One region of the Paenibacillus bovis genome, then DNA from elsewhere that is predicted to be linked to it. Evidence: a T-box and tRNA genes for the amino acid it is inferred to sense, from the RefSeq annotation. Region 1 holds a T-box; the other regions hold tRNA genes.
What was found. A T-box is a leader RNA that pairs with one kind of tRNA and senses whether it is charged. The one in region 1 lies ahead of argS (arginine--tRNA ligase), so its partner is inferred to be a tRNA-Arg.
Positions count from the first base shown of each region.

Region 2: it encodes a tRNA-Arg, which carries the amino acid that the T-box ahead of argS (arginine--tRNA ligase) is inferred to sense. The anticodon was not compared.
Region 3: it encodes a tRNA-Arg, which carries the amino acid that the T-box ahead of argS (arginine--tRNA ligase) is inferred to sense. The anticodon was not compared.
Region 4: it encodes a tRNA-Arg, which carries the amino acid that the T-box ahead of argS (arginine--tRNA ligase) is inferred to sense. The anticodon was not compared.

Region 1 covers NZ_CP013023.1:2,725,100-2,728,339, forward strand. The annotation lists gene AR543_RS11730 (CobW family GTP-binding protein) at 1-533, shown strand, start outside; gene AR543_RS11735 (four-helix bundle copper-binding protein) at 668-1,015, shown strand; T-box leader at 1,244-1,521, shown strand; gene argS (arginine--tRNA ligase) at 1,581-3,240, shown strand, end outside.
Region 2 covers NZ_CP013023.1:4,751,191-4,754,430, reverse strand. The annotation lists gene AR543_RS20255 (flagellar assembly protein A) at 173-2,041, opposite strand; tRNA gene AR543_RS20250 (tRNA-Arg) at 2,366-2,439, shown strand; gene psiE (phosphate-starvation-inducible protein PsiE) at 2,855-3,240, shown strand, end outside.
Region 3 covers NZ_CP013023.1:830,592-833,831, reverse strand. The annotation lists gene AR543_RS03665 (sugar-binding transcriptional regulator) at 58-1,086, opposite strand; tRNA gene AR543_RS03660 (tRNA-Arg) at 1,333-1,407, shown strand; gene clpP (ATP-dependent Clp endopeptidase proteolytic subunit ClpP) at 1,884-2,480, shown strand; gene AR543_RS03650 (stalk domain-containing protein) at 2,727-3,240, opposite strand, start outside.
Region 4 covers NZ_CP013023.1:4,745,753-4,748,992, reverse strand. The annotation lists gene AR543_RS20225 (Gfo/Idh/MocA family oxidoreductase) at 1-959, shown strand, start outside; gene AR543_RS20220 (Gfo/Idh/MocA family protein) at 1,205-2,206, shown strand; tRNA gene AR543_RS20215 (tRNA-Arg) at 2,268-2,341, opposite strand; gene AR543_RS20210 (hypothetical protein) at 2,632-3,240, shown strand, end outside.

The DNA.
Region 1 (3,240 bases):
TGCAGAGTATTGTGCGTGGCTGGAATGCCTATGCTCCGGTTCATATTGCAGTGCGATGTAATGTGGATCGTTCGCAATACGAGCAGGAGGGCGCTTCGCTCAGTAGCGAACAAAATTCGAGCACCACGGCAGAACATGATGTACAAAGCTGCGCAATATGCAGTACTTCAGACTCGGCAGAACCGGTACATGATGAGACGATAGCAGAACATGCTGGACACCGGCATATGCACCATTCGCATGAACACGTGATGGTGTATACGCATTATTTTCAGCAGCCGGTTAACAGCGAAGAATTCGAAAAAATCATTGCCAAGCTGCCTGCAGAAGTGTACCGTGCCAAAGGTATCCTGACGTTCAGTGATACGTCAAGCCGCTTCCTGTTCCAGTATGCCTACCGGCAGATGGATTTTATGAAAACGATACCTCAAAAACCGGTTCCGGATGTCGCTGTATTTATTGGAGAATATTTTGATAAACGACAGATCCAGGAACAATTGCTGACACTGGAGCGTCAAGCGACAGAATCCTGATCACGTCTTCGTTTCAATTTTGCCTGTCCCGGGGTAATAGTTCAATAACCAAACGCTGAGGCCGGACAACGGCGCAGAAACAAACTGGCTGACACCAGATTGACCAAAATTGAACGACTCGGGAGGCTGTTATCATGTCAACACCACAACAATATCATTCGTATATCGAGGCATGTGTAGAAGCAATGAATGCCTGCAATATTTCTTATATTTCCAACCTCAAGGAATATGATCTGGAGAAGTTGTGCGATTGCATTCGTATCAACCGGGATTGTGCAGAGATTTGCTCCTTTACAGCACAGGCATTGAGCCAGGGAAGCATCTTCGCTGCCGAAATCGCCGAAGTGTGCGCCAAAGCCTGCGAAGCTTGTATTGATGAATGCCAGAAGCATCCGCAAACGCATTGCCAGGAATGTGTAGAGGCATGCCGCCGCTGCGCCCAAATGTGCAGAGAACTGATGGAAATGAAAGTTCCTGTATAAAAAAGCAGGGCTGTCTACATAGGAGTGTGCCTTTCCTGCGGGACAGCGCATTGATTATTGAAAGCTGCTATCTTTATTGATGGCAGCTTTTTTATATGACAAGAAAATCAATGTGAATAAAAAGGGAAAAGCGAATTTCAAAAAAAGGTTGCCTGTCTGCAGGTTGCCCGATATAATACTGCTAACTTGCATATGACTCTTCCAGATTGTTATTTTATCCAATTACATAAAAAATCTATGAACAGGAGAGTAGGTACAGTCTCCATTCTTCAAGCGAGCCGGGATGGTGGGAGCCGGTAGAATGCCTTCGCCGAAGCGCACCTGTGAGATGATTCGTCCAAAGCAGCAGTATGCCGTAGAGCAGCTAATGTGCATAGGCGAATCCGGTCCGACACCGTTATCGTATTCGAGTGACAATCCGGCAGCTCAAGGAACTTTATCCGTAAGATGCTGGTTGTACCAAGAGTGGTACCGCGGGAACAGTAATCGATGCTCTCGTCTCTTAAGCTTTGGCTTGAGGGACGGGAGTTTTTTGATATGTAAAAATAAAAGGAGCGTATACATGATGAGTACAGTAGGATTATTTGTTAAAGAAGCAGCAGAAATGCTGCAAAAAGTGACCGATATCGATACGGCTGAGCTGACCCGGCTGCTGGAGACACCGCCATCAGTAGCGATGGGGGATCTGGCTTTTCCATGCTTTACGCTGGCCAAATCCTGGCGCCGTGCTCCGCAGCAGATTGCTGCCGAGCTGTGCAGCCGGATCAGCGAGCAGCCGGACTATGCACATATTCAGGTATCTGCTGCCGGCGCATACGTAAATATGCACTGGGATCGGACAGCATGCAGTAAGTCTCTACTGGAACAGATTAGCCAAGAGCAGCATTATCAACTGCACACAGGTCAAGGACAACGTATTATTATCGATATGTCTTCGCCTAATATTGCCAAGCCGTTTGGAGTCGGACATCTGCGCTCTACTGTAATTGGCGCAGCATTGTATCGTTTATATCGTGCTGCTGGATATGACCCTGTACGTGTCAATCATATCGGTGATTGGGGTACCCAGTTTGGCAAGCAGATCACTGCACATCTGCGGTGGAGTGATCCTGTACAAATGGAGCAGAATCCGATCGGAGAAGCCCTTCGTGTATATATCAAATTTCATGATGAAGCAGCAGAGCATCCAGAGCTGGAGGATGAAGCACGTGACTGGTTTCGCAAGCTGGAAAATGGAGATGCCCAGGCACTGGAATTGTGGCGTTACTTTGTAGATGTGAGCATGGCGTCACTGGATCGGATGTATGAGCGCCTGGGTGTGGAATTCGATGCGGTACTGGGTGAGAGCTTTTATAATGATAAAATGCCTGCGGTTGTAGATCGTCTGCGTGAGCTGAATCTGCTGGAGGAAAGCGATGGAGCTCTGGTCGTTCGCCTGGATGAACAGGATATGCCTCCATGTCTGATTATCAAATCTGATGGTACCACCATCTATCCGACCCGCGATCTAGCAACAGCTATTTATCGCAAGGAAGTGATGGAGGGCGACCGTCTCGTCTATGTAGTGGGTGGTGAACAGACGCTACATTTCCGTCAGGTATTTGCCGTACTGCGCAAAATGGGTTTGGATTGGGCAGAAGATTGCATACATGTGCCTTTTGGTCTGATGAAAGTAAATGGCAAAAAAATGTCTACACGCAAAGGGAAAGTTGTATTTCTGGAAGAAGTACTGGATGAGGCAGTGCAGCAGGCAGCCCGCATTATCGAAGAAAAAAATCCGGAATTGCCAAACAAAGAAGAGGTGGCTCGGCAGGTCGGCGTAGGCGCCATCATTTTTAATGATCTCAAAAATAATCGTCAAAATGAGATCGATTTCTCGCTGGAGGAAGCGGTAAGCTTTGAAGGAGAGACCGGCCCTTATGTACAGTACGCTTATGCCCGGATTCAAAGTATTCTGCGGCGTGCTGCGCAGCATACGGCAGCTAATGAATTGCCGGCGGGTATTGAACAGCATTCCACGCAGGATCAGTCTGATCCTGCAGCTACAGTAGAAGAACCCTCAGGTTGGACGGATAGTGCCTGGGAGCTGCTCTGCCATCTGGCCGGCTATGACAGCGAACTGGAACGGGCGGTTCGGCTGCATGAGCCTTCGATTATGGCGAGATATGCACTGCAGACGGCCAGATTGTTCAATCAATTTTACAGTCATAATCGTATTCTGGACA
Region 2 (3,240 bases), 2.0 Mb from region 1:
TATAGTTGACGGTCTAATCAACTTTTATAAAATATGATAAAATTTAATTCCAGTAATGTCCAAGTCATAGTCATGTCGAAATAACAGAAACAGGCTAATCCCGGTCGTTTTCCCGACTTGGGATTAGCCTGTTTCTGTATGGGCAGCTGATAAGTACATATAATCTTCCTTATTATACGGTTGAAGAATGGATAGGAGCATGAATCTGCATATATTCTGCATCAAACAGCTGATCATGCATCATATCAATCACATTCCAGCGATGCTGATCGACGATAATATAACCGTTGTACAATTTTTTGATATAGACATGCTGTTTGGCCTGCAGGACGCAGCGGGCATTGGCATCACTGCCGACTATACCTGCGATAATACGTTCTTCCGCTTCCAGGCGGGAGCCGCGGCATACCGACTGCTCTTTGATAAAAGCAATACTGCCGGCAGAGTAGAGGTTGCTCTGCAGTACGCCTTCACGGGTGACAATAATATCTCCGTTGGATTTGATCTCGCTGGATTGGCAGCGGGAAAGCTCAATATTGACCTGAATCTCCTGCATACTGGATACGCTGGCGTACAGACGATCCAGATAGCCGCGCATGCTCCGAATACTCTGTTCGTCCACCTTTTCCAGAATACTGGCAGAGCTCATCAGATCGGCTAGCATTAGCTTGAGCTGTTCAGTATCCTTGGTCTGGATATATTGGATACTGGAAAAGACCTGCAGCAGCTCTCTGCCCAATTCGGGAATAGTGCGGAATTTGCGCTCGATCAGCAGCATGACCATCTGGCTGTACCGGATCGGCTGATTACGAGTACGCAGCTCGTCAGCGAGTACCTGAGCAGCCATATCGAGCTGGCGCATTTCATGACTGAGCTGTTTGGAAGCTGCGTACATCCGGTTGAACATCACGCCAAAATACCCCGAATAGACCCGACCGCCGATAACTGTACCCTGAATAGAAATACTGCCTGTTGCTGTAATTGTGGAATTGTATACATTGCCGTGAATATACACATTTCCGAGTGATTCAATAATCATATGGTCGGTGACATTGCCATGCACGATCACGTCTCCGGCAAATACAATATTGCCTGTACGCAGATCGACGTCTCCATTCACCACAAAAGCACTGGAGATATCCACCTGCCGCCGATTACCGCGTCCCGTCATCCGCGGACGTCCCGGACGAAGCGCTACAATTTCGCCTGCTGCATTCATTTCGGTAAATTCTCCAGGAGTCACTTCCAGATCATGCGCCGGTCTTGGGGAGAGTTCATTGCCGAATACATCATAACCAGGTAATCCAGTTACCGGTGCATGCTTGGTAGCAATCACTTCGCCTTCATGTACCGAAGGAATACGGCGATAACTACGATGATCGATCACACCGCCTGCTTCATGAAACACCGATTCAATCTGCTCCGGGAAAAATAATTCCAGCCGTGCATCGGTTCCCGGTATAGATGCTTGTCCACGCGCCACTACAACCGGTTTGCCGGACGGGAGGTCCAGCTCCTGCAAAATAGCTGCTTTATCGATATTTTTGATAATATGACGGCTCTCCAGCGCATCCATGATATGAGTGAACTCCAGCGTCTCGATGATACGCTCGCGGTTGGGTGCCGCCTGTACCGTAAGCTGCGTCGAGGCCGGAGTATCCACCAGATTCCATTCATACCGTACCTTTTCATGCAGAATCAGATACGCTTCCATCTGATCCGGAGAGACTTTGATCTCGAACAACGGTTCATGCTGAAGCTCCCAGGTCACAATATCTTCTTCGTCGATGGGAGCAGTACCGGCAATAATATTTTTGTTCACAATCAGCGAGACCGGAGCAGCCCCTCGGATCGAAGCTGGACGGCCTCCCTGGCGTGGAGGAAAGACATGGATGCGGTTATCTTTGATTTTGACCCATCCATGTTTTCCGCCGTCCGGGATATCGTCATCCCATACCGAAGAAATAGCTGTTTCAACGGGTTTATTCTGCGAGTTTTGCATGGGATGCCCTGACTCCTGGCCGGATAGGGATGTAGACATTATGGATACCTCCATTTCAGTTCAATGACATATCAGCCGATATGATAACGATTGCAATATATAGTGATTCGATAACGTTCTCATATTAGTTAAATAGTTGTAGGTATATTATAATACACATTTTCCCAATTAAAACTTATTTTTGGATAATTAGAACTATTATTTTTAACGAAATCCAGAAAGGATTATTTTGGTGGGATAACCACCTGTTTAGCCAGTATATACCAGATCACCGATACTGACTAACCGCTATTAAAAATTATATTTGAAAAAATACTGAATTACGGTATAATATCATTTGTCGTCGATTTATACATATTATGTGTCCCAGTAGCTCAGCTGGATAGAGCAACGGCCTTCTAAGCCGTCGGTCGGGGGTTCGAATCCCTCCTGGGACGTCCAAAAAGCGCTCTTCATTTATATAATGAAGAGCGCTTTTTTTGCACCTATTTGCAGAGTCCAATTGATCAGATCAAGAGTATCAGCCAGCTACTGGATCAGGTATTGGTCACCATATAGACTACATTGCATACATTACCGCTGCCGCCAATCACTTGAACAGTATATGCAGGAGAACTGGATTGGGCAGAGAATCCATCCGAACCTACATATGGATCGTCAAAATAAAGGTAAATAATATAATTCCATAAAGAGAGTTAATAACTCCATAGATATAATAAATAGGGATAACAAGCACTTATTGCAGCCGCTAAGAGCAAATTGTATACTCAATTCATCTACCAGCGTCCAGTAGATTTAGACGCACAGCCTGTTCATATAACAAAACAGATCCATAGACGGGAGGAAACAATTATGAAAAACTGGATGCGTCATGTGCACCAAATTCCGGCCATTTTGCAAGCCGTACTCAATATCACCCTCGGTCTGGTGGCTTTTACATTATGCTTTTTCCTGTTAAAAGAAACCTGGTATATTTTCAGTTTTATCTTTATCAGTGGAGATACAGGGACGACAGCGTATGAATTCATGGACCAGCTGCTGGTGTTCTTTTTATACTTTGAGTTTATCGCCCTAATCGTCAAATATTTCAAAAGCGGATTCCATTTCCCACTGCGTTACTTCATCTATATTGGGATTACTGCGATTATCCGGCTGATTATTGTAGATTACGATAATGCGATGAATACATTATTGTGGTCTTTGGCGATTCTGGCATTGCTCGGTGCTCTGCTGCTCGC
Region 3 (3,240 bases), 1.9 Mb from region 1:
AGTGATGCATGCCGTGACACCGTCACAAGCATAACATTGATTGATACAAGGAAACCACTATAGCTCTTTGACGATCTCTCTGGCAGCGGCTTCGTCGAGGACCAGGATATCTTCCTGTCCAAATTTAAGTACAGCATGGATAGATTTGGCTTTGCTGCGTCCGCCCGCTATTCCAATAACGACTTCGGCGTTTGCAATATCCTCCAGCTGAAGTCCAAGGGTCAGCATATGATGCACCGTCTGACCATCTTCATTGAAATAATGACCGAATGATTCGGCTACGGCTCCAGCATTGCGGATTTCCTCTACCGTCTGTGGATCCAGTCTCCGGCGCCGTACCATCTCCATCGCATCACCGATACCATGAATAATGATTCTCGCACGCCGGATAAAATCGACAATCTCACGGACATTCTGATCCTGATACAGCAGCTCGTAAGCATCTCTGCGCAGCAGATCGGGCACATGCAGCAGCCGGTACTGCGCGCCTACGCGCTTAGCCATGGTCGAAACGATGGAGTTAGCCTGATACTCCATGTTCTCACCGAGTCCGCCTCTTGCCGGTACGAACCAGGCATCCTTTAGAGGTGCCGGAAAGGTTGGGCTAAGCTGCTCTGCCACTTCGGCAAGCGTAAAGCCGCCGGTTACAGCTACGATATCATTTTCGCGAATCACACTGAGCAGAGCTTTGGCACCAGCTCTGCCAAGATTCTGCTTGGTGCTGGCTGATGTGTCACTGTCTCCAGGTACAATAACAACCTGTCTTAGTCCATACACATCACGAATGCGATCTTCCAATACGGACAATCCGAGCAACTCTTCCATAATAGGCTCAAGTTCCTCCAGCAGCTCCCTGCCTGCTTCGCTGATGCGCATCCCTGTACTCTCAATCTCAAGAAGTCCCTGAGCCTTGAGCAGGTCTGTCTCAGCCCGCAGTACCCGCTCTGTCATATTGAGGGAAACGGCAAGCGATCTTCGCCCGACAATTCCGGTCAGCATGACCTGATGTAAAATGGCATATCTTTTCTTCAATACATCGGTGAGATCGGGCAGAAGCTGCTGTTGTATTTCAAGTAATTTTCGCATGCTTTCCACTCCTGCAACTTGTCTCGCTCAGTGTAATTGGATACCCAGTAAATCAGGCTGTGTGTAATGGACTCAAAATGTCCCGGCATAACTTTTTAAGTCCCACGTCTATATTAACCAATTTCCATGCCAGAATCAAGTCTTTGCGACAACTAATTATGGAAGGTGCACGTTATAATTATTATGGAAGCGCTGCTTGCTTTTTGACTTTATTTCATCTATACTAATTCTTGCTGTTGCTTATATGCGCCCGTGGTCCAATGGATATGACGTAGGCCTCCGAAGCCTGAGATCCAAGTTCGATTCTTGGCGGGCGCGCCATTTTACTTCTTGAGCAGCAGAGGCTCAGAGCTTGATCGTAGCACGTATATATTATCGCATGATTAATTACATAATCTTTTCTTCGACGAAATAGTAATGACGTAACCAGCCCAGGCTGGTTATTTTTGTATCTGCATATAATCGTATTCATATAGTAGCAATTATATATACGCGGTCAGATCTGTATTCCAAGATGAGACTTATCGTGTCCGTGATTAAAGTTCCATTCGTGATTAAAGCTCCGTTTTAGAGACGGGACATATTGTGTCCATAGAGAACAGCAAATGTTCCTCTTCATCATTAACCCATTTTTTAGAAATTCAGGCAGTTTTGCAAGCAATAGTTTGACTATCTTTGACTTTTAGTTTGAATTATCCTATAATGTGGTAAGAACAATTGAGTTCCTGATATTGTTTGAAGTAATGATCCACTATATAATCACACTTATTATGATTGTAATCTAAGGAGGGTTTCTAGTGAGTTATATCCCAATGGTCGTTGAACAGAGCAGCCGTGGTGAACGTGCGTATGATATTTACTCCCGTCTGCTGAAAGACCGTATCATTTTCCTTGGTTCCGAAGTCAATGATGTGGTAGCCAATGCAATTATTGCACAGATGCTGTTCCTGGAAGCCGAAGACCCTGAGAAAGATATTCACCTTTACATTAACAGCCCGGGCGGTTCCATTACTGCAGGTATGGCTATTTACGATACAATGCAATTTATCAAAGCCGATGTATCTACGATCTGCGTAGGTATGGCTGCCAGCATGGGCGCGTTCCTGCTGAATGCAGGTGCCAAAGGCAAGCGTTTTGCGCTGCCGAACAGTGAAGTTATGATTCACCAACCACTGGGTGGTGCTCAAGGTCAGGCGACAGATATCGAAATCCGTGCACGTCGCATCCTCAAAATGCGCGACAAGCTGAACAAAATCCTGGCTGAACGTACAGGCCAGCCGCTGGAACGTATCGAAAAAGATACCGATCGTGACTATTTCATGACTGCTGCAGATGCACAGGAATACGGTCTGATCGACAAAGTTATCGAAAAAACACCTCCGCAAGGAGTATAAGCCGGCAACTGCCAGCCTATCCAAACACCTCCAGACTAATGTCTGGAGGTGTTTTTGTTCTGCTGTTAGTCGTTGCTTCTCATTATGCTATTATCTATACGATTTTGGATTCCCCCTTTCCTACTCTGCCGAAAAAGAAATATATAATAAAAAGAACCTGTTCAGCATCGTACGATCACGATGGAACAGGTTCTTCGGATATTTCTAGCTAATAGCCAAATTCTATATGGCCTTGTTTAAAATAAATCAGGATTGATAAGCAGACAGTGGGTTAGTACCCGATTTCAGCAGCTGACTGAAAGTAAAGTCTATTTTCGGATTGCCTGCTGCTCCCGGAGCAATATCATACTTCTGGAAGAAAATCGTGAATCCGCTATCTGTCAGATAGTAATTCTCCAGGTATTTGCTGGAGTTTTTGCTGAGATCGTTGAACTGCTCCAGAGATAATCCCTCGGTATCTGCGTTTTTCTTGATATGTGTCTGGATCAGCTTTTTGATATCCTGGCTGTAGTTGCTGTTGGACTTGAGCAGATCAGACAGCTGAATAGCTTTGCCGTCTTTCAGCGAGAAAGTCATGCTGGTCAGGATATCATCGCCATGTGCTCCGCCCAGATATTGATAATCAGTCAGCAGGAAGCTGATAACCCCATTACGGTTGTAAGTAACTTTGTAGCCGCCATCAATTTCGTAAGTAATATCTTTGTTAACAGGTGCTCCGGCTTCTTTGACCTGTTTTTGCATGGTAGTCACGAACTGATCA
Region 4 (3,240 bases), 2.0 Mb from region 1:
AGGAAATTATAGATGCGGTATCTCGAACCGGCCGCAATGCGCGAGTGACCTTCAATTATCGCTACGCCCCTCACCATACCCGAGCACGCGAACTGATTCGCGATGGAGCGATCGGTGAGGTGACGTCGGTTCATTTTGAATGGCTGCTGAATACCCAGCACGGTGCTGATTATTTCCGCCGCTGGCACCGGGACAAGCGCAATAGCGGCGGACTGCTTGTGCACAAGTCCACCCATCATTTTGATCTGGTCAACTTCTGGATCGGTTCTCAGCCGGATACGGTATTTGCGTTTGGAGATCTACTGTTTTACGGCAGGGAAAATGCAGAGCAGCGCGGCGTGACTTCCTTTTATAACCGGGCAACCGGCAGCCCGGCAGCCCAGGATGATCCTTTTGCGCTTAGGCTTGACGATAATCCCAATCTCAAAGCGATGTATCTGGATGCCGAACATGAAGATGGTTACCAGCGGGACCAAAGTGTATTTGGTGACGGGATCAGTATCGAGGATACGATGAGCGTTATGGTTCGCTACAAGAACAAAGCGATGCTGACCTACTCCCTGAATGCTTATATGCCCTGGGAAGGCTACCGGATCGCCTTTAATGGTACGCACGGTCGGATTGAAATGCAGGTGATTGAAAAGTCCTATGTGAATGCCGGTGGAGACAAAGCCGACGAAGGGGCACTGGAAGGCAAGCAGATCCGTGTCTTCCCAATGTTCGCCGAACCGTATGAGGTGGAAGTGGAAGAGAAAGCCGGCGGGCATGGGGGCGGTGATCCGGAGCTGCTGAATGACCTGTTTGGTCATCCGGCCGAAGATCCTTTTCACCGCGCAGCCAATCATATCGATGGAGCCCGCTCGATCCTGACAGGGATTGCCGCCAATCAGTCGATCCGTACCGGGCTGCCTGTTCAGGTAGATAGCCTTGTTCAGATTCCGTCGTCGAGTCACAGATAGTAGTGGAATAATATATTAATAGTAGAGATGCACAGCGGTAGTAACAAAATATAACGCTGTATATAGAACTGTATACGTATAGAACACTATAGCTACAGCTAGCTTTATTAATGAACAGTTATAGGTTTTCGGGGACGGTACGCCTATCATGAACATGGCGGCCGTCTTTTTTTGCATGCTGGTAAACGACCTTTGCAAAAGGGTAATGATACATAAGACTGAAGCAACAGACAGGAGGCAAGTGTATGACGACTTTGAATTGGGCGATTGTCGGTACAGGAGAAATTGCGCATGATTTTGCAGATGCGATTCGTCAGGTAAATGGCCGTGTCTTTGCTGTTTGTTCACGCCAAATGGATCGCTCCAGACAATTTGCATCTGAATGCGGCGCCGAGCATGCCTATGATAATATAGATGAAATGCTGCGTAATCCTGCAATTGATATTGTATATATAGCTACACCGCACAGTAATCATCGCAGTTATGTCATAAAATGTCTTCATGCGGACAAACATGTTTTTTGTGAAAAGGCGATTACTGTCAACAGCGAAGAACTGCAGGAAATCCAAGCACTGGCCAAAGAAAAAAATCGTATTCTGGCGGAAGCCATGACTATTTATCATATGCCGCTTTATCAAAAGCTGCATACGATCTTGGACAGCGGCCGATTGGGCGCACTTCAGATGATCAATGTCTCGATGGGTGACCCCAAGGAATACGATCCGGAGAACCGCTTCTATAATCCTGAACTGGCAGGAGGAGCACTTCTGGATATGGGCGTATATGCCCTTTCTTTTGTACGCTGCTTTTTGTCCGGTCCGCTGGACCAGATACTGACCAGTGTGCACAAGGCAGCTACCGGTGTAGATGAGCAGTCTGCAACTATTCTGCAAACCCGCCGCAATGAGATGGCGAATGTATCCCTATCATTGAATACATCGATTCCCCGCACCGGCATCATAGGCTGTGAAAAGGGATATATCGAGATTAGAGAATTTTCTCGTGCGGATCAGGCTGTTATTCATTACACAGATGGACAGACCGAGACGATTCAGGCAGGTTCAACAGATCAGGCACTGGCATATGAAGTAGAGTATATGAATCGCTGCGTTCAAGGAGAACAGCCAGAACACACCATGGACCTGACTACAGATGTAATGGAACTGATGACCCGCATCCGTGAAAAGTGGAAGATGCATTATCCTTTTGAAAAGATCACTTCTTCCAAACCGGAAGAAAGCATATAATTCGGAAACGAAAAAAGCCTCTCACCCCTTAAAAGGATGAAAGGCTTTTTCATTGTTGTAACGTCCCAGGAGGGATTCGAACCCCCGACCGACGGCTTAGAAGGCCGTTGCTCTATCCTGCTGAGCTACTGGGACAAATATTCAATATTTCAAGCGCAACAAAAATATAATATCATGAACCAAGTCGGAAGGCAAGCAAATTTTAATGGGTTGCTATTGGCCAAAGCCGAATCCAACTCCAATTCAATGTTCCGCAAAGTGAAAAAACCAGCTTCCAATAGGCATTACCCCTTTGTAGTCATATAAGAATTACGCTTTGGTCTGGTATCCTGGGTTGATATGGTTTATATACAATATAAGAGACAGTCTATGTTTTTAAGCAGCAAGGAAGCTGTGCTATAATCATGAAATCACAGAATAATGTGATGAATGTAGGAGGTGCCGTTATCACTGATTCAACGAATTCACATACAGACAACAATCGGAATGTAGTCCTGTTTCCCAAGACACTTGACTATTATCAGGTTGAATTAACCAATATGCTTGAGACAGAGCGTTATCATGAAGCCATGGGGTTGCTGGAGTTTTTGCTGCAATGCCAGGGACAGGATCAGCGCCAGCTGGAAGAATGGGAGTCGCTGCTCGGATGGCTGCGCACGACGTTCCCGGAGTCTTCGCATGGCCATTTTGAGGATTCGGATTCCGCCGAGGATGAAGAACCTGCTGCGAATAATGAACAGATCATGCGCGAGCGTATCCGGCTCAAGCAGTCCGAAGACCGGTTATATGAAGAAAAGCTACTTAAGACGGCAATGGAGCGTCCGGTATCGGAACGTACGCTGTTGGCGCTTGAACAGCTCTCTTATCTGGACCAGCCGGATATAGAGCAGCGCCTGATCGATTGGCTGCAGGAAGATCACCAGATCCATCCGCTGATTCAGTTCCGGATTCTGCAGACGCTTCGCCGGCGTGGCTATCGTGGGACAGTCTCTTTTATGCATCAGCATGAGCGGGTAGATATTGAAGTCGAGACT